One region of the Ruegeria sp. YKSD179 genome, then DNA from elsewhere that is predicted to be linked to it. Evidence: riboswitches for the same ligand, from Rfam matches in the RefSeq annotation. Region 1 holds a riboswitch; each other region holds the start of a gene.

Region 1 (10,317 bases):
CTTAACCTGATTGAAGCCACTTCGCTTATTTCAACAGTCGAATGCGACACCTAATTTGCGTTACCGATGAGGAAATAGACAAGACAATCCCGATGCCGCATCTCGGCTATAGCCCAAGGCGTTCGCGATTGGTTTGAATTAACTTTGAAAGTTCTGTCTTTCTCGCTGACAGCCTTAGAACAGCAGATTGAGCATCAAAAGCGATACCACAAGAAACAAAATCGTCATTACTCCGCCTGACCGAACGAAGTCCATGACCTTATAACCTGCCGGTCCCATAATCAGAGCATTAACCTGGTGGGTCGGGATAATGAAGCTGTTTGAAGTTGAAATCGCTACGGTCAATGCAAAGAGCGCTGGATTAGCACCTGCAGCCATGGCGATTGAGACCGCCAAGGGAACGAGCAATACTGTTGCTCCTACATTTGACATCACAAGTGAAAATGCAGTGGCCAATATAGCGACACCTGCCTGAAGCGACCATATCGGCCACCCATCCAACAAGATCATGATCTGCTGAGCTATCCAAGCGGCAGTCCCTGTATTTTGAACCGCCTGCCCAAGTGGTATCAGGCAGGCGAGCAGGAAAACCGTGTTCCAACCAACTGCGCGATAGGCTTCGTCAACACTCAAGACCTTTGTCAGCATCATTCCGGCCGCGCCCGTCAAAAGGCACAGCGATAGACGAACGTCGGTAAACAATATCAACGAAAGTGAAATGACAAAGAAAGCAAGAGCCCAACCAACCTTCTGCGGTCGCAACTCGTCCTGCGGAAAGTCGGATGTCACGACAACAAAATCCGGATCCCGAGTTATTCGCGTCAGGTTGTCCCATCGGGTATGGGCAACCAACATGTCGCCGGCATGAAATTTCTCAAGGCCGATTTGAGTGGATTCGTGCGTATCGGTTTCTACGTGGCTAAGCGTCTCCTCCCCCCGATGTATCGCAAGTAGCGACATGCCATAAGTCTTCCTGAACAACAGTTCGCGAGGACACTTCCCGATCAGTTTGCTGTCAGGCGTTATCACCACTTCGGCAATACCTGCATTTGTGGGTGCAAATTCTTCGACAAATACATCCAGCTCTGGAAGGACTTTCAACCCGAATTTACGGGCGAATTCTTCAACTACCCATCGGCGGCCAATAATCGCTAACCTGCAAGGCGCGGCTATCTCAGCAGTCAGAACTTGCACCATAGATGTTTTACCACGGTAAAAAGTCGAAATGATGTAAAGATGGTTTTCGTGGTTTATGTCAGCAAGGATTTGGCCAACCAAAGGACTGTTTGCTGGAACGATGACTTCGAAAACGTCTGCTTTCAGACCATACACACGTTGTAAGTATTCCTGTGTGCCTTGTCCTGTTCCAGTATTATCCGAGCCGGTATCGTCAGGTAAAACCCAGCGGCCCAACAGCATAAAATAAAAAATTCCCGTCAGGATCAGTACGGCACCGACCGGCGTCACTGAAAACAAGCCAAACGGTTGCATTTTCTGATCGTCCGGCAATCCTTCGTTTGCGGTAAGGATCAAGTCGTTCAACAGGATAAGCGGCGAAGAACCCACCATTGTCATGGTGCCACCCAATATTGCGCAGAATCCCATGGGCATTAGCAAGCGGGACAAAGCGATGCCGGATCTGGACGAGATGCGGCTGACCACCGGCAGGAACAACGCCGCGGCACCAACGTTCTGCATAAATGACGAAATGACCCCTACAGTGCCGGACACGATCGGCAGAACCCGGCTTTCAGACGTGCCGCCGTATTTCAATATGACAGACGCGACCCGGTTCATAATACCTGTCTTGTCTAATCCAGCGCCCACAATCATGACTGCGATAATTGAGATCACGGCGTTTGATGCAAACCCATCAAAAAGGTGCGGAACGTTTGCAAGATTCTCCAACCCGGGCGCATAGCTAAGGAGGCCGATCAGAACGAGGACCAATATAGCGGAGAGGTCAATTCGTACTACTTCCGAAACAAACAGGAAAACGGTGAAGGCCAGCAGAGCACATACCACCCCCATTTCAAAAGAAAACGTCAATTGTTCCACTAAAACCACCCGGATAACGAATTTGGAGGGTTAGAAGAAAGTTAAGGCACTAGCTGTCATTTTGTCATTACCTTTCACAAAAAAGCAAAAATCTGGAAAAAGTTTCAGATCGCCCACAGTATAAAAATGACAGATTTACGGGGTAAACCGATCGAAATCTTTAACGTGGCCATTCGAAGAAACTTTAGGCCTTGGCGAATCAAACCAATTCGTGTTCTGTCGCCCGGATGGTTCCCGACCGCATTTGTCGGTTTGGGATAAAAGGGAACACGGTGCGGGCCCGCTTATGTGTCCAAATCCGAGACTGCCCCCGCAACTGTAGGCGGTGAGCAACCCGAGATCGTCCACTGGGCTTGGCCTGGGAAGGATCGGGAAAGCGATGACCCGTAAGTCAGGAGACCTGCCATCATAAGTGGAATCAACCTGGGCGGGGTGACCCAGAGGGGGGCTAAGATGTTCACAGCGGTTAATGCCGTCCAAAGAGCTGAATTTGTTTCACCTGTCCAATCGACAGCTGAAAAGCGTGCTTGCATTTCAAACCCACTTTTTAGAACACGCGAGACCGAGCGGTTACTTTCTATGTCCTCGTCGAAAGGCGCATTTCGGTCTACCTTTTCAGAATGGTTCAATGACTAATGCGGCGCGTGAAAGAACTTAAATCTGACGGGGCCAAGAGCCGCTGCCTCACCGAATTCAGCGTTGTGAACTTGATCATAGGCGCGTTGTTATTTTCGGCCATGCTTTGGTCCGCGATTTTCGCGGTGCTTTGATGTCTACAGTCCTGCAACTCCGAAATCTTTCGCTCGGCTACCGCGATCTGACTCTGTTTCGCCGTCTATCAATGGATATCGAATGTGGCACGACGCTGGCTGTTCTGGGTTCCAACGGATCGGGTAAAAGTACCTTTGTCAAAATGCTACTTGGTTTGATGGAACCACTGTCTGGAAACCTTAAGTGGCCCATGGGTAAACCGCGTGAAATCGGTTATTTGGCGCAGATGACGGAATTCGATCGGCGGTTTCCCTTGCGTGTTCGCGATCTTGCGGCAATGGGATCTTGGCGCGGATTTGGCCTTCGCTCAGGGTTGAACAACGCGTCCCGGGTTCGGGTGGAAACTGCGCTGGACGAGGTCGGTGTACTCGACATCGCGGATCGACCTCTGCACATGCTATCCGGAGGCCAGCTTCAGCGAACCCTGTTCGCGCGTGTGATCATGCAGGACGCGCCGCTGATACTGTTGGACGAACCATTTGCAGCGGTCGACCAAAGCACCGAGGCTCATTTGCTTTGGATAATCCGTCGATGGCAAGAAGAAGGGCGCGCTGTGGTATTGGTCGTTCACGATCTCTCATCTGTGCTGGACCATTGTAGCCACGCGCTGCTGCTGGGTAGGCAAGAGGCAACACACGGCACAGTAAACGATGTACTTACGCCTGACCGTTTAGTCGCTCAGGGCTATCTCTCGGAAAGTCAGGCATCTTGGATGTTCCGTAGTGCGCCTTCGATAGTGGAGCCCGCGAATGCTTGATCTTTTGACTGAGATGTGGAGCTTCACCTTTATGCGTCGTGCATTTGTTGCGACAACGGTTCTATCCGCATCGGTTGCCCCGGTTGGTGCATTTCTTGTACTGCGGCGCCTGTCGCTTGCTGGCGAAGCGATGGCTCATGCAATCACTCCGGGAATTGTAATTGGTTTCGTGACAACTGGCCTTTCAGTTATGTCACTGCTGATCGGCGGTCTAATCGCAGGTGTTGGCGTTGCTATTTTGACAGCTTTTTTGGCACGCAGAACGATACTACGCAGCGACGCTAGTCTTGCCTCACTTTACCTTATCGCACTGGCGGTCGGAATTTTCATATTGTCCGCGGCCGGTTCTGCTGTTCCTTTAAAAAGTTTTCTCTTTGGTTCAATTCTGGGTATCGACGATGCATCTTTGATACTCGTCGGCGGAGTGGCGACCGTGACTTTGATTTCCTTCGCCATTCTTTTGCGCCCGCTTATCGTAAGCACATGTGATCCTGTTTTCTTTGAGGCGCGGACACGGCGACCTTGGTTGACCGAGCAGGGGTTCATGTTGCTTTTGGTCCTGAACCTGCTGGCAGCATTCAAAACTCTGGGTACATTAATGGCCGTTGGCCTGATGATTCTGCCTGCTACAGCAGCCCGTTATTGGGCCAACACAATCACAGGGCAACTGGTTCTGGGATTTGTTTTCGCCCTGTCCAGTTGCTGGATCGGGCTGACATTGTCCTATTTGTTTCCGGAAACCCCGTCAGGCCCGGCAATAGTCCTGGTTTCAGGCTGTTTTTTCTTGGTGTCAGCCGTATTTGGTCCACTCGGTTTTGGGAGACAAATGCGCAAATCGGCAGTTTCCAAAGAAGTTCCTCTGGCGCAAATTCAACACGAAGAGAGAGCAAGATGACTCTTACTAAGTCCCTTTATGCCGGCGTAGTCTCGGCTTGCTTCGCATTGGTCGCATGGCCGGTGCCCGCTGATGAAGACGACATTAAGATAGTTGCCAGTTTCTCTATACTTGGTGACATGGTCGAACAGGTGGTGGGCGATCTAGCCACTGTCACAACAATCGTAGGTCCCGACGCCGACGCACATGTTTATCAGCCTTCAGTTGCTGACGCTCGCGCCGTGGCCGAGGCAGACATCATCTTTGTCAACGGCTTGGGATTTGAGACATGGTCTGACACACTGATCTCAGAATCTGGTACCGAAGCGTCCGTTCACGTCGCCACAGATGGTATAACTCCGATTAAAGTTGACGGTGAAACCGACCCTCACGCGTGGAACTCGCTTTCCAACGGTGTAATCTACGTGACCAACGTTGCGGCAGCTGTGCAAAAGGCATTGCCAGAGCACACCGATGAGATTGGCGCCAATGCTGACGCTTACATCGCTAAGCTAACGGCGTTGGATACCGAAACGAAATCGAAATTGGCCAACCTTCCTGAAAATCGTCGAACGGTTGTGACGGCGCACGACGCGTTCGGCTATCTTGCAGATGCATACGGTCTGACTTTCCTCGCACCTGTGGGCATCGATACCGAAGCGGAACCATCGGCCAAAGAACTTGCCACACTGATCGATCAGTTGAAGGCAGAAGGCGCTGCTGCGTTGTTTGTAGAAAACATCACCAGCCCTGTATTGGTGCGGCAGATTTCAGAGGAAACTGGAATTGCGATTGGCGGACGACTGTTTTCCGATGCGCTTTCTGAACGTGGTGGCCCGGCCACAAGTTATCTTGCAATGTTTCAACATAACTTGGGAATACTTCTGGATTCATTGGCGCGCGAACCTGCCACCTAGGGGAATTCTTAGACCTTGATGGTGCCACCCGCGCTGTGACAGGAATCTGTTGGTCAATCATCAATAAGTTATTCGCTTTGGTCCCAGAGCCAAGGCGATGTTTTGGTTGGGAAATTTTCTGTCACGTTGATGAAGTGAAACGGTGAACGCGACCTCGGTCTGCTAGTTTTTGGTTCAATTCAAAGGCTTCCTCAGCGCCAGATTCCAACGCGAATACAAAGGCTTGTGTTAGAAAAAAACAAGCTGCTCCTATATCCTGCTTTGCCTCACACTCCTCGGCCGCCAATGAGTAAAGACGTATCAATTCCGTGGTGTCGCGTCTTGCATGTGCTTCCAGTAAAGCGCGATCCAATAGATCAATTTCCATAATTTTACCCGTAGCGAGCGGTTTGCTATCAAGACGTGTCTTCTGCAAATCAAGTTAGGAGGACCTACCTTTTTCAACTTGGGACGCAACCCAGTGATGAAAGTTATGTGTTGGTCCGTCCATGACTGGTGAAAAACGGCCACCGTCAAACAGTGTCCCATGGCGACCTTTCTGCATACCTTCCACCACGAATATGTCTTCTTCGAACACTGTTTTCCACAGCTGAGCATTCAACGAACGCAGCTCATCAAACTCAGGCGTCTCCTGTTCGCCAGCTGCGTAGTAAAGCTCAATATGCTCTACGGTGTGTTCCTGATCGACGGGCTCCAGAACAATAGCAAAGCTGTGGTCACGTTGAACACCTAACAGGACGTTGGGGTAAACCGCGATATACTCCGCTCCTTGATCCCATTTTTCACCAAGTCCCTGAAAATCAGGCATCTTGGAACCGACATCATCAGTTAACTGACGATAGACAATTGTCCCTTGACCGGAGTAAAGATCGCGTTCCTCGATATTGTAATGATCCTCCAACCGGGAATAACTATTGAGGCCAGGATGAACCCATGGCAGGTGGTAGCTTTCACAGAAATTCTCCACTGCGAGCTTCCAGTTCGTTTTGACTTCCAATTTGAAGGAGGAGAGCGCACCGCCATGGAAAATCGGTTGCTCAAATTCCGCCCACCGGGCCATCAGGTGGCCGTGTGCCTGTTCAAACTCTGGCGCCTGTCCGTCGATGTTTACAAAGATTACGTCCCGCCAAACATATGATCTAACACGGATAAGGCCTAAATCACTTGGGTCCACATCATCGTGTTTGTTCTGGCCCGGACCGCCGACGTGGGGTGTAGCGCGCAGTTTGCCTTTCAGGTCGTAACACCAACTATGATAAGGGCAGCGAATTGCGCCGCTGATTTTCTTAGGTTCGTCAACCAGTATCATACCGCGATGCCGGCAGGTGTTCTGGAAAACCCCAATTTCTCCATCACGGTCACGCACAACCAAAAGAGGCATACCAAGGAAGTCTATCGGTCTGGCATCCCCCACTTCCGGAACGTCTTTGCCAAATCCGATTCCTGACCAATTAGCAAACAAAACAGAACGTTTCTCTTCAGCGAAAACAACTGGATCGATATAATGCTCGTTCGGCAATCCATTGGCGGTATTCACATCGGAAAATACCGAAGAAAGTACGCTGTGCTTGTTCATCGACCTCTCCTGCGGAAAAATTGCGCTGCACCATATTGACCGATCACCAGATGTTTTCTCAATATTAGAAAATCTCATCGAGAGTTGATCTGACCTAAATCTTGTCCTTTCTGAATTCTTCGATGATCCAAGATTTCAACTTGCGGGCATTTCCCGATAAATCTTCATCGGGTCGTCCCACCAGATAAAACTGTTCCGGCGCATCAAGTTCATTTGTCCCAATTGGCACAAGTTTACCGGATTCGAGCATCGGGGCGATCAAACGCTTCCAACCCAGCGCCAATCCAACGCCCTTACGCGCCAATTGCAGCGCGACAGAGTAGCTGTTGACGCTTGTTTCTACAGGTATTTGCTCAGATGAGCCGAGTTGTCGGAACCAATCCATCCAAGTCGTCCAAGTCCGATCTTCGGAATCCAGATGTATAAGGCGCTGGCGGGCCAAAGTTTCAAGGTTTGCGTCCTTCAGGTTATCTGCCAGCTCAGGGCTGCCGACCGGTACCAGCGTGTCTCGGTAGAGCGCTGTGTGAGACAGTTGAGGGTCAAAATCGCGTCCGTAACGAATAAAAAAATCGATATCTGGCCGATCCTTGAACGGTCGGTCCTGAGTAATTTGGTTAATGTTCAGATCAGGAGTATCCCGCCAGAACCTTATGATGGAAGATGATAACCACAGTGCCGCCACTGCCGTGGTGGACCCGACTGTTACCTTTTCGCTGGAACGGCGATTGCGGATTGCTTCAAGAGTTTTAGAGATACGGCCAAAAGAGGTTGATACAGCTTCATACAAAGCCTTGCCGTCTTCAGTCAGATCAACGCCACGATGCCGCCGCTCGAACAGGTTGGTCTTCAACTCTCCTTCTAACGCCTTGATCTGGTGACTGACTGCCCCCGGCGTCACCAGAAGTTCAACTGCTGCGTTTTTGAAACTCAAGTGCCGGGCGGCGGCTTCAAAAACAGACAAGGTGGAAAGCGGGGGGAAATTATAGTGGCGGCGCGACATGGCTCAGGTGTGGCAACTGATTGGAGTGGTGTTGAACTAGTTCTCCTGAGTTTAATTTTTTTAACGCTAAAATCCAGATATGATTGTTATTTCACCCAACTTTACCGCGCTTAAGTGAAGATGTTTCAATGCGTATAGTCGCAAATGCGTTGAAAAACGCGTTTCTGGCCGGATTGAAATCTGTTCGATCCGTTTGCCTGTTTACTTGGACTGATCATGACCATGGGCTTTTCAATTACCTCGGCTGTTGCAGGGGCCGTTTTAACGATCTCAAAAAAGGGTCCGGCGATCGCGCTCGCCAACGCGCAGTACAGGGGCGGTCATGGTTACGTCGCTGCACAGGATGCCTAGCACGAACGGCCATTAAAATAGGCGCTGCCGATTTGGGTGCCGCCAACAACGTCGTCAAAAGTCTACTGGTGGGTCTATTTTCCTTTCCAAACCGGTTCACGTTTTTCAGCAAAGGCTCTGGCACCCTCTAATTGGTCTTCGCTGGCATATAAAACATCGACGCTTGTCAGTTTCCGTTTGGTGATACGGTTCATCATGTCCTGAAACTTGGCATCTTCGGATTCTCTCACAATTTCTTTGATCGCCGCAAACACAAGCGGTGGCCCTGAAGCAATCAGCCGCGCCAATTCCCAGGCTCGGTCCATAAGTTGATCTGCAGGCAGGATTTCGTTGACCAACCCCCAACGGTGAGCTTCTTCTGCGTCAAACCAACGGCCGGTAAGCAACAGTTCCATCGCAATATGGTAGGGGATGCGCTTTGGCAGTTTGACGCTGGCTGCGTCCGCAACAGTTCCGGAACGGATTTCCGGCAGGGCAAAGGTTGCGTGTTCAGCAGCAAGGATCATGTCTGTTGACAGGGCTAACTCCAGTCCACCTCCGCATGCGATGCCGTTAACCGCAGCGATAACCGGTTTGTTCAAATCACGCAGTTCTTGCAGGCCGCCAAAACCCCCGACACCGTAATCGCCGTCCACCGCATCCCCTTCGGCCGCTGCTTTCAGATCCCAGCCAGGGCAAAAAAACTTTTCGCCGGTCGCGGTTAGGATTGCCACGCGAAGTTCGGGATCATCTCTGAATTTGGCAAAAATCTGACCCATAATCCGACTGGTGGCTAGGTCGATAGCGTTGGCCTTGGGACGGTCCAGAGTAACTTCGAGGATAGCTCCGTCACGTCTGGTTTTGATCGGGTTCATTTGTCAGGCCTTTCGAATAAGGGCATCTACTGCTACGGCCTTTTCAGGCGTACAGAGAAGCGGGTTAATTTCAACCTCGCCGAGCGTTTCGGCGTTTTTTATGACATAGGATTGAACTGCCTCGACAGCTTCAAGAATCCCTTGTAATTGAGCCGCTGGCTGGCCGCGATATCCATTAAGCAAAGGCGCAATCCTCAAGTGTCCAAGTGCTGAACGAACTTCCTCGGAAGAACTGGGAACCAAAAGCGAAACTGAATCTCGTAGCAGTTCGGTAAGTGTCCCTCCTGCACCAAGGGTCAGGACAAAGCCATGAGCTGAATCTCGGATAACGCCAATCAAGAGCTCAGCAACAGCTCCATCGATCATCTCCTCAATCAATATCTCAGACGTACCTATCTCGAGCGCGATCTTTGGCACGTCCTCCGGCTGAACGTTCAACTTTACGGCAGAGTGTTCGGATTTATGCGCAAGGCCAACACCTTTTACTGCAAGCGGTGCATCCAGTTCTTGAATGGCAAGCGAAATACCGTCTTCGTCAGTCACAGTTCGACTTTGCGGAACCCGCAAGCCAATGGCGGCCAGTGTTTGTTTGGATTCCGCTTCAGTCAAGGTTCTGGTCGCGGCAGTTAAACCGGGCAAGCAAACGGGAACCGTCGATGGGGGTCTGATTTGCCCAGCGGCACGGGTTGCCGCCAGAGTTTCGCGCAGCCCCATAATGGGCACTACGCCTCCAACCAAAAGCTCCTCGGCAATATCTTCCGGTAGCAGCTCTGGCAGAGTCGCGGCCACAACAAATCTGGCGCCAGTTTGCGCGCGCGTGTTCAGTGCTGCTTTGATTGTACAAACCCAATCGGTTGGATCGGTCGTAGGGTAATCAACAATGGCAATGGTCAGATCAATGTCTTCACCTGTCATGCCAGACCACGCTTTGGTCATGGCGTCTTCGTCACGCCAGATATAAGTGTGATAATCCAAAGGGTTGTTCAAGGCTACCATTGGCCCCAAAGCTTGGCGTAGTCGAGTTGATTTGTCGTCTGAGAGCGGGGGAAAAGTCAGCCCAGTGCCAATGGCCATGTCCGCGACCAGACTGGCTTCGCCGCCCGAACAACTAATCGCTGCAATGTTCAACCCCGGCAAGGGGCCATAGACATGCAGCAGT
Region 2 (10,317 bases), on a different contig from region 1:
CCCAAGGATCGATGAGGAACAACTTGGACGGCCGCAGACCTTCCAGCAAAATCTGCGAAAACTCGCCCTTCCAAACGCCTATCTCGATGCTCAGTTTGCCTTTTGGCATAAGCTCCAACAGTTCGCGTCGAAGACCATCTTTTCGCTCTCGCTGTTTGGCGCGCTTGCCCCGTCGCACGGTCGCGGTTACCGGATTCGCCACGGGCTTGGCTTCCACCTCAGTGTTTTGCAAAACATTAACAAAATCAGCCCAATCCGACCGGGCCCTGAGATTCTTGGCCTTAGACAAATGCCAAGCGCAAGTATCATCATGTAATTCAGCCAGTCGGGCATCGTTCATGATTTCCGCGCGTATTTTGTGCATTTTTGGCATATGGCCAAGGATAGAACGGTCCTCCACATGGTTGTGGTTCATCATTTTCCAGTATTCCAAACCCTGGTCTTGGCTTATGTGGTTTGTGCGGCCACGATCACGCTTAACCAGAAAGCTATCGGTACTGCGAACTGCATAGTGATGAATACGTGCATAATCGTGGCTGAAGCCACGCCATGCGCGCCACTTGACCTGATCAGCAGGAAAGAGATTGCCACCGGAGTCGCGCCAAAGAACACCTTGATAAGGAGCGTCGGGATCAATCGCGTGTTTCGCGTCGATCCGCGGGCGATGGGCGCGAAACCTATTGAACTTCCCATTATTTCGGAAAAGCGTTTTAAAGCCTTTCGCCCTTTGATGCGGGTATTTGTCTTCAGGTGCCGCGCGGAAAAAAGTCTCGGGCACCGGGCGATTTACAAAGTCGTTTTGACCGCCTTGACCAAACATGCGCCAGCACATCGAGATCGCATCTGCATCGCCGCTAGCCGCGACAAAACTGCGAATGTCGCCTCCGGGCACGCGAACATTGATATATTCGTCGACGTCCAGACTTAGAATCCAATCCGAAGCAAGATAACTGGAGTGACTTCTGGCCTTTGAAAAAGCAACAGTCTGCGGTTTCTCCTTGGGACCGACCGGATTACGTTCGTGATGGACCCAACCCAATTCCTGCATCCGCTCGGCAATCGCATCAGTTCCATCGTCGCAGTCGTTCGTAAAGATCAGAATATCATCAAAGCCTATCGATCGGTTGTATGCCACCCAATCGATCATGAAAGGCCCTTCATTCTTCATCGTTGTCACGATGAGAAATGTTTCATCCGTCATTCTTTGCTCTCTTGCCTGTACCACCCACGGATTATTGATTTTGTGTTTAAATTACAGCTTGGTTTTTGTCCAATCTGGATGGTGGTTGGCGGAATTAGCGCGGTGATCCGAATTGGCCCATGCCCCCGACCTTGCTTAAGATCGCTCGAGGTTGGTTACCCAGCTGCTCCTCGGTTGGCTGGGATCACCTCATAACCCGGCTCTTCTGGTTCATCGTCTTCCATCTCGGCGGGAAAACCGGGTGCTCGGATGTCCAATCCAGTCGCTTCCTCCAGTCGCCGTATGATATTGGGTGATAATTCCCTGTCGCCGTAACGCGCTATGCCGTCTTCGAAAATTTTTATCATCAGCGGGTTTATCTCAAGCGGAACGCCCGCGCGATCGGCAACGTCCTGAAACAGGCCAATGTCTTTTTTAACCAAATCCATCGTGAACGAGATATCACGGGAACCGTTCAAAATGACCTGACTTTCGGTTTCATGAACAAAAGATGTGCCCGACGAAATCTTGATTGCCTCATAGGTCGTGTTCAGGTCCATCCCAGCAGCTTTCGCAGTAACCAATGCCTCGGCGCATGTTATCAGGTTCGCCGTAGCGAGGTAGTTGGTAAGAACTTTCAATACAGAGGCCGACCCCAGCTCTCCAGTGTGCAGCACACGTCTACCCATTGTCGTTAGGAAGGGCAAAATCAGATCGAACGTACCTCGGTCGCAACCTGCAAAGATAGAAATGTTACCCGTGGCTGCTCGGTGGCATCCGCCAGAAACCGGACAGTCGACGGCAGATCCTCCTCGGTCGATAACCTGGGCCCCAAGCCGTTTGACCTCGGCCTCGTCGGTTGTGGACATCTCCATCCAAATTTTACCGTTTCCGACCTCAGGCAACATCATTTGCATTACCGCGTCTGATGCTGCAGGTGACGGCAAGCAAGTAATCACTGCGTCGCAATCACGCATCATCTGTGCCGGATCTTTTGCAGCCTTGGCTCCTTTGGCAACGAAGTCGCTGACAAGATCCGAATTCAGGTCATGCACGGTCAGATCGATGCCGTTGCGCAGCAGCGACCCCGAGAGTTTTCCGCCCACATTTCCAAGACCGATGAAACCAACTTTCATAAAGCGTCACTCCATGCTCGCACTCTTGCGGACATGCCAGCACGAGACAGTGGCGCACGTCGTGCCGCCCACCGACGCTGGCAGGTCGTTTTTAACCCCCCAATGCAATCCAGTGAAGCGACTCGCTTGACAAGGCGCCTGCAGGTGCCGCATGTCCGATCCGTTGGTGTCTGCAACAGCAGATGAAAAGGGAATGCGTCAGCGGGTTAAACCGTCAAACGCAGCCGCCCCCGCGACCGTGACCGGAGAGGGTGCCCAATGCCACTGGCCCGAATGGCCGGGAAGGCGGGACACCTGCCAGAGGCCTCCTCTGACATCCGTAAGCCGGGAGACCTGCCAGCGCCCGAAATCCAGACCGGACGGGGTGTTCCGGTGTCGGGACCATTGCGAACAGCGTGGCCCGCATGAGACCCCGTCCCCCACGTACCGCAGAAGGGGGATGAGAGAAGTGACAGAAACCGCACCAGTCGAACTGCTGGTTTGCACGACTTGTCGGCGCGGGCTTCCCATCGAGGATGACACCCAACGCCCCGGAACAGTGCTCCATCGGGCTTTAAAGCAGGCCGACTTGCCTTCTGGCGTAACACTAAAGGCGGTCGAGTGCCTTTCAAATTGTAATCAGGGGTGTTCCATCGTCCTGCGTGGTGGACCGACACGTTGGACCTTTGTCTATGAGAACCTGAACGAAATTGATCATATTGAGACGATTGTCGATGGCGCCACCAAGTACCTCGCCACAGGTGACGGCTTGGTCAAATGGCGTGAACGTCCTGAACATTTCCGCAAAAACTGTGCGGCCCGCATTCCACCGATTGGAGCCTGACAAATGAGCAACCTAGAAAAACTTCCCGTTACTGTGATCACTGGCTTTTTGGGTTCAGGCAAGACCACACTGGTCCGCCATCTGATGCAGAACCCTCAGGGTAAGCGTCTGGCTGTTGTGGTGAACGAGTTTGGCGATGTGGGTGTCGACGGTGACATTCTGAAATCATGCGCCATTCCGGATTGTCCAGCCGAAAACATTATGGAACTGGCCAATGGCTGTATTTGCTGCACTGTGGCCGACGACTTCATCCCGACTATCGAAGCGCTGATGGCGCTCGAGCCGCGCCCCGATCATATCCTGATTGAAACCTCAGGGCTGGCATTGCCCAAGCCATTGCTAAAGGCGTTTGACTGGCCGGATATCCGGTCAAAAATTACCGTTGACGGGGTAATTGCATTGGCGGATGCCGAAGCAGTTGCTGCAGGTCGGTTTGCGCCAAATGTCGAAGCCGTGGATGCCCAGCGCATGGCAGACGACTCGATTGACCATGAAACGCCACTGTCCGAGGTGTTTGAGGATCAGATTTCGTGCGCCGACATTATCCTGCTAACCAAACCTGATCTGGCCGGTCCCGAAGGCGTAGCCAAGGCGCGCGCGATCATCGCAGCCGAAGCCCCGCGCTCCCTGCCTGTTGTCGAGGTTGCCGAAGGTGCAGTAGATGTGCGCGTGGTCCTTGGTCTCGAAGCCGCAGCCGAAGATGATATGGATGCCCGTCCATCGCATCATGACGGTCACGATGATCACGAACACGATGATTTTGAAAGCATTATCGTCGATCTTCCTGAACAGAGCGATCCAGCAGATCTGGTCGCAAGGATAGAACATCTGGCCAATGAGTTGAATATCCTTCGCGTCAAAGGTTATGCGGCCGTCACCGGCAAACCTATGCGTTTGTTGGTTCAGGCAGTCGGATCGCGCGTGCGTCACCAATTTGACCGCCCGTGGAAACCTGACGAAGATCGCCGATCCCGTTTGGTGGTTATCGGAGAACATGACGACATCAAGGAAGCAGAAATTCGCAACATTCTTGTAGGTGTTGCCGAGCCAGCCGAGTAAAAAATGCACGTCGTCTTCCGCGAAAGCCACGGGCTTGAAGAAACAGAGACCCCAACCGATCTTGGCCAAAGCCCGGCAGATTTGGTTGTTTTATCTTTTTCTGACAGCGACCTGGGAGCTTTCGCGGCGGGTTGGCATCGTGGCGGCGGACCTGATGGTCGGATGCCGACACTGCGACTGGCTAATCTAACGGCATTGAAACACCCGCTTTCCGTCGACACCTATATCGAACAGACGCTGGAGGGCGCCAAAGGCATACTTGTCCGATTGATAGGGGGCGTTCCTTACTGGTCGTATGGCCTACAACAAGTTTTGGCGCTGGCACAGGCCAAGGGTCTGGCGCTGGCAGTATTACCAGCAGACGGGCGCGAAGATACCCGACTGGACGGCTATTCAACACTGCCTATTTCCACACTGCGCAGGTTGACGAATTTATGTGATACCGGCGGCGAAGTTGCGGCGCAGGCAGCGTTGGCGCAAATGGCGCTGGCAGCGGGCCTGTATGCCGGGCCGGTCATGGGCGCAAAAACCATCCCTGAATGTGGAGCATGGTGCCCGGATCGAGGGGTAATCTCGACCGACAACACGTTTTCAGAAAACCCGAGACGAATTCTGGTGACATTCTACCGCGCTTATCTGACCTCAGCCGATACAGCGCCTGTGACTGCCTTGATCCGCAGCTTGCGTTCACGCGGTTTCGAAGCGTTGGGTTTATTCGCTCCGTCATTAAAGGCGCCGTCATCTGCCGATTGGCTGCGTGATACGGTTTCGGCGCTAAAACCGGCAGCCATAATAAATGCCACGTCATTTTCGGGCAGAGGCGCCTCGGGCACCTCACCTTTGGACGCCGCCAACGTACCAGTTTTTCAAGTTGCGCTCGCTACTTCGCGCCGAAAGGCCTGGGCCGAAGCTGAACGCGGTCTTTCGCCTGCTGACCTCGCCATGCACGTGGTACTGCCCGAGGTAGACGGACGAATTTCGGCAGGTATTGCCTCGTTCAAAGAACCAGGCAAACGCGACGCCAGTTTGGAGTATTCGCGCTTCGCGCACCGGCCAGAACCGGAACGGATCGAAGCAATCGTCGACCGCGTTTTCGGCTGGCTGAAGCTGAACGAAAAACCAAAACCAGAGCAAGTTCCCGTTTTAGTGCTATCCACTTACCCCGGCAAGGATTGGCAAATGGCTCATGCCGTCGGCTTGGATGCATTGGCGTCGGCCGAGGTGATGCTGTCAGATTTAAAGACAGCCGGTTATGTGACCGGACCAGTAGAACAAATCGCAGATGCATTGCCGAACGCCCGGATTTCTTGGCCCCTTACAAAATATCAGGAGGCATTGAGTGACCTTCCCGATCAACTACGCGGTGACCTCGAAGCTGTTTGGGGCAAACCTGAAGACGACCCCGCATATTTTAATGGTGCGTTTCATTTTACTGCTTTGCAACGTGGCAAAGCGGTTGTTGCCCTTCAACCCGAGCGCGGAACGCCGGAGTTGCGGGATAACGAATATCACGATCTTTCCCGCACACCGCGGCACGGATATGTCGCCTTTTATCTTTGGTTGCGGCGTGGGTTGAATGCCGATGCGCTGATTCACATAGGTGCACATGGCACACTGGAGTGGCTTCCCGGCAAGTCGGTGGCACTTTCTGCAGAATGTTGGCCCGAAGCGTTAATCCGTGACCTACCGGTAATATATCCTTTCATCGTCAATGACCCCGGTGAGGCTGCTCAGGCCAAACGCCGGATCGGTGCAGTCACGTTAGGTCACATACCGCCGCCTATGAAGCAAAGCAGCACTCCAGACCGGATGGTGCGGTTGGAAACTCTGTTAGACGAGTTTTCAAACGCCGACGGCCTTGACCCCAAACGCCGAGACCGATTGCAGACCGATATCCGCGACGAGGCTCAAGCCATAGGGCTGGAGAGCGATCTGGGGTTGGATCAAACAATGTGCGCCGCCGAAGCGATTACCCGAATCGACCGTTTTGTCTGTGACATCAAGGAAAGTCAGTTTGGCGACGGATTGCATATCTATGGCCGCGCCACTGATGTTACGGGAATTTTTGACCCCGCTCCTTCTGCTGAAGCAGAACGAGTGGCTCTGTTGGATGCACTTGCGGGCAAACGGATAGCAGCCGGTCCATCCGGCTCTCCGTATCGTGGCCGTTCCGATGTTTTACCCACAGGACGCAATCTTTACACGACCGATCCGCGCTCGGTTCCCACGCGCGCGGCTTATGCGCAAGGTGTAAAACTGGCTGAGGAACTGGTGCGGCGACACCTGCAAGAAGAAGGCGATTATCCCAAGGGTCTTATCGTTGATTTGTGGGGTTCCGCCACTATGCGTACCGCCGGAGAGGAATTCGCCATGGCACTTCATTTGCTAGGTGTAAGACCAATCTGGGACAAGGGGTCCGAACGGGTCTCCGGTATTGAAGTTTTGCCAATCACCGATCTTGAGCGCCCGCGGCTGGACGTCACCTTACGTATTTCCGGCCTGTTTCGAGACGTATTCCCGACCCTTTCGGCTCTTTTTGGTCAAGCCGTGAAGGCCCTTTCAAGTAGGGATGAAGCGCCTGATTGGAACCCTTACGCAGGGAAAGAACCTGCTGCCCGGGTCTATGGACCCGCCCCGGGTAGCTATGGCTTGGACATTACCCACCTGTCTGAAACTTATACGGATGAGGCGCTCGGACAGGCTGGTGAGGCTTGGTTGGACGCCAGCTCATTCGCGTTTGAAGGCGAGCATATCGCGCAGGACAGGGAAGGTATCTCGCAATTAGTCGCTAATGCAGATAGTTTCGTACACCTGCAGGATTTGACCGAGACCGACCTTTTGCTTGCCAATGACTACGCCGCTCATGAGGCTGGTTTTGCAGCTGCTAAAAAGCTTACAGGCGGCAGCGCTCAACTCTACCACCTGGACAACACCAACCCGGAAAACCCACGAGCGCGTACTTTGCCCGAAGAGATCAGCCGCGTTGTCCACGCCCGCGCCGCCAATCCCAGTTGGATCGCCGGCATGCAAAGACATGGATTCCGGGGCGCGGCGGAAATTGCTGCAACGTTGGATCACATGGCGTCTTTCGCGCATCTTTCAGGGACGGTCGCGCCGCATTTGTTCGACCTTTATCACGATGCGACGTTGGGGAATGAAAAGGTCGAGGCTTTTTTGAAAGAAGCTAACCCACAGGCGCATCTGGCAATGCAGGATCGTTTCCGCGCGTTGTTGGAAGCTGGTCTCTGGGATACGCGCCGAAACTCTATTCGGGCTGACTTGGAGGGTCTCGGATGAGCCCGCCGCTGATAAAGGGCTGGTGTCCCAGCGCGCACCGACCAATGATGTCGGGAGATGGTTTAATAGTGAGAGTGCGACCTCGGCTGGCGCGTTTGGATGTAAGACAGGCTATTGCGCTTTGCGAGCTTGCAGATCGGTTCGGAAACGGCACAATTGACCTGACCAATCGTGCAAACCTTCAGCTTCGCGGAGTAGCACAAGCAAACCACAAAAAATTACTTACAGAGCTGGCCGAATTAAACCTTTTGGATGCCGAACCCGGCATTGAGGTCCGGCGCAATATTCTTGTTTCACCGCTGTATCGAAACGGAGACCAGACGACGACGCTTGCTGAAGAGTTGATGAGAAGACTGGCGGAACTTCCTGAACTGCCAGCAAAATTTGGACTTGCAGTCGATGTCGGCCAAACCAGATTGCTTGCGGCAGATTCCGCCGATATCCGGTTGGAGAGAGGTTTGGACGGGCTGGTTTTGCGTGCTGACGGTGCCGAGACCGGGTGCTCGATTACTGAAGATGAGGCCGTTGATCAGGTGATCCATTTGGCGCGTTGGTTCGCCCAATCCTTTACACCTAGCTTGCGTCGTATGGCCCAGCTGATTGCTGAACGCGATCTGCCGCTGAAATGGCAAGGCAAGGAAGTAGTTCCGATTGGGCCTATTATCCAACCCGGATCGAGTGAAATCGGACCAGTTTACGGTGCTGCTTTCGGCCAGCTTCCTGCCAGCAAGCTCTCGGAGCTGATCGAGGCATCTGGTGCCACTGCTATTCGAGTCACCCCGTGGCGAATGTTTATTTTGGAAGGCGGATCAGTGAAACAGGCATCGGCATTTGTCACTCACGAAAGCGATCCACTTGTCACCGCCGACGCCTGCCCCGGTGCCCCTCATTGTCCACAGGCGGAAATGGAAACGCGTACAATCGCCCGAGCCCTTGCGCCCCGCGTCTCCGGCAGCCTTCATGTTTCTGGATGCGCCAAAGGATGTGCCCGAAAGAAACCAGCAGACATAGTTTTGGTCGGCAATTCTGGACGATTTGATCTTGTAAAACGGGGCCGTGCAGGGGATGAGCCCTGCCAACGCGGACTGACATCCGAAACGCTTATGACTATGGACCTGACGTGATGCCCTATGAATATGAAACCGACGGCGCAGCGATCTACAAACAAAGCTTTGCAACCATCCGGTCCGAAGCCGACCTTGCCGGTTTCGATGCAAATGAAGAGCAGGTCGCTGTCCGCATGATTCACGCGGCAGGAATGGTCGGGCTTGAGGAATTCGTGCGTTTCTCTCCCGGGTTTGTTGTCACCGCCCGAACGGCATTGGAAAACGGGGCGCCAATCTTGTGCGATGCACGGATGGTTTCTGAAGGCGTCACGCGGTTCCGCTTACCTGCCAATAACGAAGTGATTTGCACTCTGCATGACGAGCGTGTCCGCCCTATGGCCGCAGATATGAGCAACACCCGCTCAGCTGCAGCATTGGAGCTTTGGCGCCCGCATCTTGATGGCGCTTTGGTCGCCATTGGAAACGCACCGACGGCACTGTTCCATCTGCTCAATATGCTTGAAGACCCTGATTGCCCAAGGCCTGCCGCAATTATCGGCTGCCCAGTTGGATTTGTTGGAGCGGTGGAGTCTAAGGATGCATTGTGGGAGGCGCAACCTGTGCCTTCTTGTATTGTCAAAGGCCGACTTGGTGGCAGTGCAATAACCGTTGCGGCGATCAACGCCATAGCGAGCCGCGCGGAATGAGCGCTGGCACTATATATGGCGTGGGTTTAGGTCCCGGCGACCCGGACCTTATTAGCGTCCGCGCCGATCGCTTGCTGCGCAATTCCCGGCACGTCGCGTTTTTTCGCAAACCCGGTCGCAGCGGTCAGGCCCGCAACATTGTGAATGGTATTATCCCAAGAGATGCCGTCGAATTCCCCATGGAATATCCGGTCACAACGGAAATCCCGATCCAAGACCCTCGCTACAACGAATTGCTGTCTGCGTTCTACGAAAGCTGCGCAGCGCATCTAAAGTCAATAACTGATCGAGGGGACGATGTCGTCGTGCTTTGCGAAGGAGATCCATTTTTCTATGGTTCTTTCATGCACCTTTACAGTAGGTTACGGGAGTATTCTAAAGTCGAGATCGTTCCAGCAATTACCGGAATGTCCGGCGCTTGGACGGCGACCGGCGACCCTATCACTTGGGGTGACGACATACTTACTGTGCTTGTCGGTACGTTGCCCGAAGAGGTTCTTACCGAACGCATGGCGCAAACCGATGCGCTGGTTGTGATGAAGATAGGGCGCAATATCGACAAGGTGAAACGATCATTGCAATCCGCGGGGCTCTATGATCGCGCATGGATCGTCGAATACGCGCAGATGCCTAATCAGCGGGTTTGCAAACTGTCGGAAAATTGTGAAGGTATCACACCTTACTTTTCGATCATCATCGTGCACGGTCAAGGTCGCAGGCCATGAGTGGATGGGTCAAGATCGCGGGGTTGGGACCTGGTGACAAAGCTTTGGTGACACCAGAAGTTACGCAATCATTAGCTGAAGCCACTGACGTAGTGGGTTACATCCCGTACGTTGCTCGGATAGCTGAACGACCCGGCCTTACCCTGCATGTCAGCGACAACCGCGTTGAGATCGACCGATCAAACCACGCCCTGAAAATGGCAGCAGAGGGCAAACGGGTGGTTGTGGTGTCCTCGGGCGACCCAGGCGTTTTCGCCATGGCAGCAGCCGTGTTCGAGGCGTTAGAAAACGGCCCAAATGAATGGCGAAACATTCAAATTGACGTCCTGCCGGGAATTACGGCG
Region 3 (10,317 bases), on a different contig from region 1:
AAGACGAATGATTGCCATTTCCGCAGCCATCATACTGTTTGGCGCTGCGGACACTTCCTCCAACGCTTTAAGCAACATCTGCCACATTCGGGTCAGGACGCGCATAGGCAGCGTTGAGGCCATATCTTGACCGCGTGCCCGCTCATCCGGGGAAACAGTTGGGTCCTCCGCCGCGTCTGGTGTGATTTTCACAACAGAAACCCAATGTGTTATTTCGGCTAAATCACGCAGTACCGCCAATGGATCTGCGCCCTCAGCATACTGTGCGCTCAATTCCGTTAACGCACCTGCGGCGTCGCCCCGCAAGATCATATCCATCAGGTCCAACACGCGACCCCTGTCAGCCAAGCCCAGCATGGCACGAACCTGGTCTGCGGTGGTTTCGCCGGCACCGTGCGAAATTGCCTGATCCAGCAAAGAGGTCGCATCGCGGGCTGATCCTTCGGCTGCGCGGGTAATCAGCGCCAGTGCGTCATCTGCGATTTTAGTGTCTTCCGCCGCCGCGATCCGGCGGAGAAGTGCGATCATATCCTCGGGCTCGATCCGACGTAGGTCAAACCGTTGGCATCGCGACAGGACGGTCACCGGGACCTTTCGGATTTCCGTCGTGGCAAAGATGAATTTCACATGCTCGGGCGGTTCTTCCAGAGTCTTGAGCAGCGCGTTAAAAGCGCTGGTCGACAGCATGTGAACTTCGTCGATTATATAAATCTTATAGCGCGCGCTCGCTGCGCGGTAACGTACGCTGTCGATGATTTCTCGGATATCGTTCACACCCGTGCGGCTGGCGGCATCCATCTCCATGACGTCAACATGGCGGCCTTCCATTATCGCTATGCAATGTTCGCATTGACCGCATGGTTCAGTCGTTGGTCCGCCTTCGCCGTCAGGGCCGATACAGTTCATGCCCTTGGCTATTATTCTGGCTGTTGTCGTCTTACCGGTGCCTCGAATACCGGTCATGATAAAAGCCTGCGCGATCCTGTCTGCTGCAAACGCGTTCTTTAGCGTCCGAACCATAGCGTCCTGCCCCACCAGATCGGCAAAGGTTTCGGGACGATATTTTCGGGCGAGAACCTGATAGGCGGGGCTGGGCGTGTCGGTCATGTCTGCTTTCGCGGATTCGTATTCAGACCGCAGCGTAGAGGCCCCTGTCGTCCGCGTCCACAGCGGGTAAGCAGGATTTTGTTTTGGAAACTGCGCTGGCAGAGTTAAAATCACCGAGTCTGATGTCACGCGTAAGACTTACTGGGTAACGTTTCGGGGGGAACGGCAAGATGTCTCAAATGGTGATTCATGCGTTGCAAGTGGGCGGTGGCACACTTGCGCTAACCTCAATGCCTGGGCGGAATGGTGATTATTCCGGTGATCTTGAGATGATTTCCGGCTGGCGTCCGGGTCTTGTGATCTCGATGGCGACTGAAGTTGAGATGATCATGGACGGCGCTCGCGACTTTGGACGCGACGTACAAAGCCGCGCCAGCCGTTGGGTTCACCTTCCGGTCGAGGATTTTGGGGCACCATCGGCGGAAATCCGCAAACGCTGGGGTGTTGCCAGCGCATCAGCGCGGCAAGCGCTCTCCGGCGGTGGTCGCGTCTTGGTTCATTGCCGCGGCGGGTGCGGTCGTTCGGGAATGGTCGTACTCCGATTAATGGTCGAATGCGGCGAAAATCCCGATACGGCGCTGACGCGATTAAGGGCCCTTCGCCCCTGTGCGGTTGAGACTGATGACCAAATGCATTGGGCGACAGCGCCGGCTGTCGTTTTCGCGGCGCAATAGCCCTAGAGGATCGCACAGTAATCTGGTTCAGCCACATCTATTTCAGATATCGTTAGCGCCTGGAGCATGGCGCATGGGGGATTGTATGTCGCACTAGATGGCAGGATACCAAAATCTGTCCCAAACATTAGCTCGGCAAAGGTATCTAACAGATCCATTTGGGTGTCAGTTTCCACTCCGCAATAAAGGCGCACTTCGTCCACCCGTGCACGAAACTTTGCGGTGCATCCGTTTTTGCAATACGCCAGTTCAACGCTGCCTTCGATTTCGATATCGCGCGTTGCACTCCGTCCCGAGGCTAAGATGGATTTAGCCAGCTCACGGCCCGTGCGTGCCATCGCAGGGCACGCGGTGCCCGTGCGATGGCAAATCGTGGCCGTAAATCGATGTGTTTTCGTGTTCCAGATCATGATGTGCCCTCCGCACATTGGACGATGGGCTTTGTTCGGGAAGACCCGCGTATCACGGTCTGACCCCAACCGGACGCCCCGCCCGAGTTTCGGTTTCATTTTTTGATGGCAGGTCTCCTGACTTGCGGGTCGTCGCTTTGCCGACCTTCCCAGCCTGTTGGCCAGTGGTATTTCGGCATCGCTTTCCGCTTACAGTTGCGGGGGCAGTCTCGGACTTGAACCATTCCGGTATCCCAGGAAGGTCGCACCGTGTTCCCTTTTAATCCCGTCCTCAATCGAGGGCAGGGAAACCATCAGCCAACGGCTAATGGCCAAACCACACCCAAGTCAAGCTTGCTGTATTCTGGAGTGTGAGCTTAAGGCTCAAACTCAGGGAGAAAAACGCAAGGTAAATCCAAACATAGGGTTTTATCGGTTCACTCAGTTGGAACCTTTAGACTTCGGATTACGATAGGTCGAACACCTAGTGGTCGTTGCATATGGAAATGCAGCTGTTTGTCCCCGGATGATACCGGCATGAATATTGGGCGCCGGTTGCGCGGCGCCCAAATTTTAAATCCGCTTTTGTGCCTTCTTGTCCAGCATAACGGACCTTACCATTTTGCCGAATGCCTTGTCTCGAGCGCGGGCTTGCGCGACGGATTCTGAATTGTGCAATTCCTCACGTCGCAACTTGCGCCAACGATCAAGCCGTGCGGCATCCAATTCTCCCGCGGTGATAGCTGCCTGAATGGCGCAACCGGGTTCTGACAAATGTTGGCAATCAGAAAATCGGCACGCTCTCGCGAGGTCGATAACCTCCGAAAACACTTCATCTACACCCTCTTCGGCATTGAGCAACCGCAATGCCCGCATTCCAGGTGTATCGATAAGCCATCCGCCGTTTCGCATCTTGATAAGGGCGCGCGAGGTCGTTGTGTGCCGTCCTCGCGCATCATCTTCGCGGATACCAGCCGTTGTGTTGGACTGACCGGTCATCCCGTTTGCCAGCGTCGTCTTTCCAACGCCCGAGGACCCGACCAGAGCGCCAGTCTGACCCGTTGGGCACCATGACAGAAGATGTTGGATATCAGCCGCATCCAGCGCATTTACACTCAAGACAGTTATGAATGGAGCCAGGCTTTCAGCACGCGAACTATAGTCTGCTACGTCCTTGCAGGTATCGGCCTTGGTTAAGACAATCACAGGATAACATCCCGCCTGATGTGCCAGCGCCAGATATCGTTCGAGCCGAGGCAGGTTGAAATCAGCGTTGCAAGAGCTGACGATGAACAAGACGTCGACATTTGCTGCAATTAACTGTGACTTGGCATTTGTACCAGCTGCACGTCTTTGAAGCAGGCTGCGACGTTCCAACAAACGCTGAATGCGACCATGTTCATCGGCCAGTACCCAGTCGCCGACAGCAAAATCTCCGGTCGACTGATTTGGGGTCGTTAAAGGCACCTCGCCCTCAGGCGATAGGCCTATAAGGCGATCTCGATGAACCGCTGAAATACGATATGGATTCAGTGAGGCATCAACCGCGTGTTGTGCGGCAAAATGAGAGGACCATCCAAGGTCCGAAAGTGAAAAAACCATTGTTCTGCCTGTTTTCAGGTCAAAAGGCCAAGGGATGGCGAACGCGCATCCTCAGGTCGTGTGTTCAGGCAATGATCAGTTTGTGTGTTCTCAGAAACCATCAGCCCGAAGGGTCATTGCTACAATCATAAAGGCCCTCCTGCCGCTGATAGAATTTACGCGCGATACACGTTCGAGAGTGAGAGGCTGGACATCGACCCAAGCGGGGCTCGTTGTGGCTGCTTCCTTCCGGACCTGACCAGGTTGGCGAGGCGCTCGCCCGCGCCAACCTCTCACCGTGTGATATAAGTGTCAGGACATAAAATGGCAACCCATCACAGCGTGAGTTGGACTTGCATAAAGCCTTCGTCATCAAGTCCCAAATCAATCGGTCGGTACTCTGCAAGTTCATCAATGTAATTCCGCGCATTAGGCCCGGTTTTGAGGATTGCAGTTCTGCTGCCCATAGGGGCAAAAGAGAACGGTTTTACTGTTTCGGCCAAAAGGGTTGGCTGCAAATTCCCGGCCAGATAATCACGCAGTGCATCCTGAATGCGAAGCGATGGCAAAGAAATCAGTCGCTGGTTTTTCGCAACTGGAAAGTCGCCACCAGCATTTGCCCGATAGTTGTTTAAAACGACGACAAAAATCTGATCCTCCGTGATTGGCGTGCCATTGAAGCTTGCGTCGAGAATGCGTGAATTAGCAGCGTCTACCAGGCTACCGTCACAGTTAAAACGGGCAGGTTTTGAGAGGTCGATTTGCCAGGTCGCTCCGTAAAGGATGTCAAAGTTATGACCCGTCCAATGTGGATTAGTCAAAAGATGGGGGCCGTCTTTTGATAGCTGACTGAACAAGCCTGCAGACATTTCAAGCCAGTCCAGAATCTGTGCCCCGTTTGCAAGGACGGCGCGAAGTTCGTTTGGAAAAACGTGAATGTCCGCAACATGGCGCATCGAAATTTCACCGGCAGGCACATCGGTGTAGTATCGCGGTCCTGCCCTGCCACCGAATTTGGCTGGTGCGACCGCTGAGAGTACCGGAATATCCGCAAATTGCGTGTTGGCTAGAAACGGCTTCACAGCTGCGGCCTGTGCCTCGGCCAAAAGACTCAGGCTCCTGTCGGACCCACAATAAGAGAAATAGCTGTGCAGGGGTTTCGTAATTCGTCCAACCGGCTCGGCAGACTGTGCCCTGGTCTCTACATGGCCGGCCGCGAAAAAAGCCGAGATTTCTGCGTCCTCCGCCACTGTGGATCCGTCAACGTCCGATTGGATTGATCTTAGTTCGGCCTGGCTATTTTCGACCCGCCATTTTTTGTTCTGATCCCGTTTCAGGGATAGGTCAATGATCCCCAAATGTGATCCTGCCCATCCGGGCATAACGACGGGTTTGTCGTGTACAAGACCTCTTGCGTGGTCGACGTGTTTTAACCCCGCGTGCCCAGGACCCGGCAGTGTCAGGTGCGTGTGCCCTGCTATGATCGCATCAATGGCGTCTATTTCCGCCAAAGGTATTGCGGCGTTTTCCTGACCGTTTTCAAAAGTATCGGCTCCTAATCCGGTATGGGCCAGGGCCACAACCAAATCGCACCCCAATTGCTTCAAATTTGCGGCAGTGTGATGGGCAGAAGTGACAATATCCTCAACCTCGGCCTTACCTTTAAGTTTGTGGGCTTCCCATTGGAGTGTTTGCGGTGGCAACACTGATAAAACGCCGATGCAAATCGGTTCGTTATTGCCGTTTAAAACAACCGAGCGAGGAAGGATTGCATAAGGATGCCAAGGGCTTTTCAGGGCCTTGTACCGCATATTCGAACACAAAATCGGATACGTGGCCTTTTCAGCGATTTGTTCGAGAAATGCGACTCCGAACCCGAAGTCATGATTGCCCAAGCCTACGGCATCATAACCCAATGCAGCAAACGCTTGTGGTAGTGGATGGGTGTGCCGAATGGTTTGGGCTGCCCACTGACCGTAGGGTGTGCCCTGTAGGGAATCGCCGTTGTCAAACATCAAAACAAGGGCGTCATTCTGAACGGCTTGTTGCCGTGCTTCGCGGATCAAGGTTGCGGTTCGGGTGAGTTCGATCCGTGTGTCCGTGCAATCAGCGTAATAGTCGTAGCCAGTCACGTTCATATGGATATCGGAGGTGGCCAGAATCCGAATCATGGCGCGGTCGTCTTTGCGCTGGCCTACCGGCACTTTTGGTTTGGTGATCAAGTTATGAGCTTCTTGCGGTCAAAATATTTGTTTGTTCATAATGTTCGGGACGATTGCGACTTCCGCGGCGATTGTGCGGTTTTTCAAACGCGACATTTGCATTTTGCCCGATGAACGCCCGTTGCACCAGAGGGCAAGACGTGGCAGCCCTTGGTTCGGACTTGAGGGAGCAAAATAGTGAAACGCGCGGAACAGGTAACATTCGGCGGTTCGGGTTTGGACCGCGCGGCGCATATTCGAGGTGACGCGAAAATGCTGGCCAAGGTAAAGTCTGGTGGGGCCGCTAAATGTCATTTGATTTGGCGCGGTAAGGTTCTTGTGCAGGGAGAGGGGTTGGATTCACTTGCATCGGTCCCAATGCATCATGACATAATAACACAGGGGCCTGGCGGCGCGGTTGAACAACCTGTTTTTCTGGGTCTTGGCGATCAAGATGTGCCGCATTTTGCAATGGACATTTCAGGTTGGGACGCAGAAGGGTTGGACATTTCCGGTGTCGGCGCATTTGTAGATGGAAGTGAACAGCAGCATCCAGATTTGCCAACAGGCCATGTTTTTGCTGAGCTGCGTCGAATCATGACAAGGCTGTCACCGCGGGATGCGGAATTGGCCGCCTCCGCAAAGGCGGTCGTGGGGTGGCACGAAACGCATCGCTTCTGCGCCCGTTGTGGCGCGGGCAGCGAAATCTCGCAAGGAGGGTGGCAGCGCAGTTGTCCTGCGTGCGGGGCGCAGCATTTTCCGCGAACCGACCCCGTGGTGATCATGCTGATAACCCATGGAAATTCTGTGCTGATGGGACGGTCGCCCGGATGGCCGGAGGGGATGTATTCTCTGTTGGCCGGATTTGTGGAACCTGGTGAAACGCTAGAGGCCGCCGTCCGTCGTGAAGTGATGGAAGAAGCTGGAGTTCCCGTCGGCGCTGTGCAGTATTTGGCGAGCCAGCCTTGGCCTTTCCCGGCGTCGCTTATGATGGGGTGTTCGGGTCAGGCTCTGTCGCGCGACATTCAAATTGATCCGGTCGAAATTGAAGACGCCATTTGGGTCACCAGAACAGAAATGATGCAGGCTTACGCAGGTGAGCATCCAAAGCTGCTGCCTGCCCGAAAAGGAGCGATTGCACACTTTCTTTTGCAAAACTGGCTGTCAGACACGCTGGATTGACGAAAGCTTGGTTCGTAACAAAGACTAATAAGGCAAAAATGAAGTTTTCAGCGCAGGAAGACATCGAAGCTCCAATCGATGCGGTATTCGCCTTTGTGTCGGATTTCGATAGATTCGAGCGTTTGGCCGTTCGGCGAGGCGCTGACGTGCGACGAATTTCTGCGCAACACTCTGCAATCGTTGGAGCCAAATGGGAGACCGTAGTCAAAGTGCGAAGCAAACCTCGCCAGATCATGGTTGAAATGACTGAATTTGATCGGCCTTCTGCGATAAAATTTAGGGCCAACAGCAAAGGAATGAAGGGTGAAACTTCGATCGAGCTTCTAGCACTTTCCAAGGGTCGCACACGCTTGAAAATCTCAATGTCGCTAGCGGCCAAGACCCTTACGGCGCGTTTGTTGTTGCAATCCCTTAAACTAGGGCAGTCACGTGCCCGGCGCCAGTTTCAATCGCGACTGAGTGACTTCGCCCGCGATGCGGAGGAACGTTACCGTCACAGCATGTAGCCCGTCCACAGGTGGGTTTGGGTGCGCAGTGTTACGGTGACGCTGATCGTTAAATCGTTCTTCAAGGAGTTTCGTTCAGCTGTAAGACAGGACTGGTGCAGCGCTTAGCGGGGGTCCGAGATTCGTTGGTATAAATGTTCTAGCCTCTTGGCCGGGCCGCAGGGTACACGCCCAAAATTTCGACATTCGTTGTGAAGTGTTCAAGTTCGTCGAGGGCAAGTTGTACATTTCGGTCTTCTGGGTGGCCGACAATATCCGCGTAGAATTGCGTCGCAGTGAAAGATCCATCGATCATGTAACTTTCCAGCTTTGTCATGTTAACGCCGTTGGTGGCGAAACCGCCCATGGCCTTGTACAAAGCCGCGGGGATATTGCGCACCTGGAAAACGAAACTCGTGATCATTTCATGTTCGCCGCGTCGCGTCGTGTCGGCTTGCGGTGACATAACAAGAAAACGGGTAGTGTTGTCGCCGCGGTCTTCAACGTGCCGGGCCAAAACATTCAGACCATAAATCTCACCAGCCAATTCGCTGGCCAGGGCGGCCGAATGCCTGTCACCCAGTTCGGCGATCTCGCGGGCGGCGCGCGCATTGTCAGGGCTGACCCGGCCACGAATACCGTGTTCTTTAAGGAAACCTTCGCATTGTGGAAGCAACACTAAGTGGGAGTGAGCTTCGGTAATTTCTTCTAACGTCGCGCCGGGCACTCCCAAAAGGTTGATATGAACCCTAACAAAGGCTTCTTCGATAATATGCAGCCCACTATGAGGAAGCAGTCGGTGAATGTCGGCAACACGGCCATAAGTGGAATTCTCCACCGGCAGCATCGCCAAATCCGCCTCGCCGGAACGGACCGATTCGATAACATCTTCAAAAGTTCGGCAGGGTAAAGCATCCATTTCTGGCCTTGCATTGCGGCAGGCTTCGTGGCTGTAAGCGCCGGGTTCCCCTTGAAAAGCGATGCGTTTGGTCATTTGATCGATTCCGTGCAACAAGTTCCCACATTGGGCGTTTCGTCGCGGTGTCTATACCTTGCCTCTTGCGAGGGGAAGCCTTAGACACCCCGAAGACAGCTGAAATGGACTCGCGATCAATGTTCGACACGATGACAGTTACCAAGGCCGCAGCCGGCCTGTTCGGAACCTTCCTTGCGCTTCTTCTGGCCAAATGGGGCGGAGATATCCTGTATCATGTGGGTGGCCACAGCGCGGAGGCTGCTTACGTGATTGAGACGGAAAGCGCCGGTGAAAGTGCTGATGGTGAAGAGGTTGTGTTCGAAGAGCTTTTAGCAGCTGCAGACCCGGAGAAAGGTGCCCGTGTGTTCCGCAAATGCACGGCTTGTCACAAGCTGGAAGACGGCGCAAATGGCACAGGTCCATACCTGTACGCTATCGTTGACCGGCCGGTTGCGTCGGCCAAGGGCTTTACCGGCTATTCGGCGGCCATGCAGGCACATGGCGGCAATTGGACACCCGAAGCGCTTGATGCGTTCCTTGAACGTCCAAGCGGCTATATCTCGGGTACTTCGATGAGCTTTGCCGGCCTGAAAAAGCCTCAAGAACGCGCCGATTTAATTGCATATTTGCAAACCATCGGAAATTGATCCTGCTATTCCATCGCAAAGATTCAAGGCCGCCGCAAACCGCAGCGGCCTTTTTTTGTCTGATGAAATCTTCACAAAGCGTTCACGCAGTCTAAACTTGCAACAGGCAGTGTTGGACTTTTACCTAACATGAACGACATAAAAACCGTGATAGACACCAGAGGATGAGCACTATGATCTCCCTTTCGCCATCAACGCGCGTTTCAAAATTCCGGCCATGGGTGGCGGTTTTGGGTTTGTCTGCAACCGTTCTGTCAGGTGACCCAGCGCTGGCGTCAGAAGACAAGGTCACAAGCAGTCACGGATATTCCTATTTCGGGAATCTGGACTACCCGGCGGATTACACTCATCTGAACTATGTTAACCCAGATGCGCCCAAAGGCGGGGAGTTGTCTTTGGCGGCTTCGGGCACGTTCGATTCGCTCAACCCCTATTCCCGCAAGGGCCGCTCTGGTGCGTTGACGACATTGCAATACGATCGTCTGATCGAAAGTTCTGACGACAGCGTAGGGCAGTACTATGGGGTTCTTGCAGAAAGCCTGGAGTATGATGAGGGGCGCAACTACGTCATCTTTCACATGCGCCCGGAGGCAAAATTCTGGGACGGGACACCGGTCACCGCCGAAGATGTTGTTTACAGTCATAGACTGTTTATTGAACAGGGCCTCCCTTCTTACGCGCAGGCTGTAGGTCGGATGGTCACCGGTGCCGAAGCTTTGGACGATCACACCGTCAAGTTCACATTTAACCCAGAAGTTACAAGACGAAGCCTGATCGAAACGGTGGGTGCTACTCCTGTTTTCTCGAAAGCTTGGTTCGAAGCTGACGAATCTCGCAGGTTGGACGAACCTCGGCTCGAGGTTGCCGTTGGCTCCGGGCCTTACCAGCTGGATAGTTACGACATTAACCGACGCATCGTTTACAAGCGACGGGACGACTATTGGGGCAATGATGTTCCTTTCAATCGCGGGCGAAACAATTTTGACATTATCCGGGTAGAATACTTCGCGGATCAAACGGCTGCCTTCGAAGGTTTCAAGGCCGGAGAATACACGATGCGCATCGAGAGTGACCC

The links. A riboswitch is a leader RNA that binds a small molecule or an ion and turns the genes downstream of it on or off. The one in region 1 is predicted to bind cobalamin.
Region 2: it holds a riboswitch for cobalamin, as region 1 does, so the genes downstream of both, AC2FNE_RS09150 (DUF1636 family protein) here and AC2FNE_RS17520 (metal ABC transporter ATP-binding protein) in region 1, are expected to answer to the same signal.
Region 3: it holds a riboswitch for cobalamin, as region 1 does, so the genes downstream of both, AC2FNE_RS17210 (hypothetical protein) here and AC2FNE_RS17520 (metal ABC transporter ATP-binding protein) in region 1, are expected to answer to the same signal.

The regions. Positions count from the first base shown of each region.
Region 1 covers NZ_JBXWRL010000041.1:3,562-13,878, reverse strand. The annotation lists gene AC2FNE_RS17525 (SLC13 family permease) at 175-2,031, opposite strand; cobalamin riboswitch at 2,271-2,480, shown strand; gene AC2FNE_RS17520 (metal ABC transporter ATP-binding protein) at 2,828-3,586, shown strand; gene AC2FNE_RS17515 (metal ABC transporter permease) at 3,579-4,481, shown strand; gene AC2FNE_RS17510 (metal ABC transporter solute-binding protein, Zn/Mn family) at 4,478-5,377, shown strand; gene AC2FNE_RS17505 (hypothetical protein) at 5,499-5,744, opposite strand; gene AC2FNE_RS17500 (aromatic ring-hydroxylating oxygenase subunit alpha) at 5,799-6,953, opposite strand; gene AC2FNE_RS17495 (LysR substrate-binding domain-containing protein) at 7,048-7,953, opposite strand; gene AC2FNE_RS17490 (hypothetical protein) at 8,170-8,304, shown strand; gene AC2FNE_RS17485 (carnitinyl-CoA dehydratase) at 8,379-9,158, opposite strand; gene AC2FNE_RS17480 (acetate--CoA ligase family protein) at 9,162-10,317, opposite strand, start outside.
Region 2 covers NZ_JBXWRL010000012.1:64,698-75,014, reverse strand. The annotation lists gene AC2FNE_RS09160 (class I SAM-dependent methyltransferase) at 1-1,201, opposite strand, end outside; gene AC2FNE_RS09155 (NAD(P)-dependent oxidoreductase) at 1,357-2,316, opposite strand; cobalamin riboswitch at 2,464-2,671, shown strand; gene AC2FNE_RS09150 (DUF1636 family protein) at 2,756-3,139, shown strand; gene cobW (cobalamin biosynthesis protein CobW) at 3,143-4,198, shown strand; gene cobN (cobaltochelatase subunit CobN) at 4,202-7,495, shown strand; gene cobG (precorrin-3B synthase) at 7,492-8,619, shown strand; gene AC2FNE_RS09130 (precorrin-8X methylmutase) at 8,619-9,248, shown strand; gene AC2FNE_RS09125 (precorrin-2 C(20)-methyltransferase) at 9,245-9,973, shown strand; gene cobJ (precorrin-3B C(17)-methyltransferase) at 9,970-10,317, shown strand, end outside.
Region 3 covers NZ_JBXWRL010000039.1:40,275-50,591, reverse strand. The annotation lists gene AC2FNE_RS17220 (DNA polymerase III subunit gamma/tau) at 1-1,107, opposite strand, end outside; gene AC2FNE_RS17215 (protein-tyrosine phosphatase family protein) at 1,278-1,781, shown strand; gene AC2FNE_RS17210 (hypothetical protein) at 1,784-2,290, opposite strand; cobalamin riboswitch at 2,282-2,501, opposite strand; gene rsgA (ribosome small subunit-dependent GTPase A) at 2,744-3,772, opposite strand; RNA gene ffs (signal recognition particle sRNA small type) at 3,949-4,047, opposite strand; gene AC2FNE_RS17195 (bifunctional 2',3'-cyclic-nucleotide 2'-phosphodiesterase/3'-nucleotidase) at 4,087-5,922, opposite strand; gene nudC (NAD(+) diphosphatase) at 6,151-7,134, shown strand; gene AC2FNE_RS17185 (SRPBCC family protein) at 7,173-7,640, shown strand; gene AC2FNE_RS17180 (prephenate dehydratase) at 7,780-8,613, opposite strand; gene AC2FNE_RS17175 (c-type cytochrome) at 8,733-9,242, shown strand; gene AC2FNE_RS17170 (extracellular solute-binding protein) at 9,416-10,317, shown strand, end outside.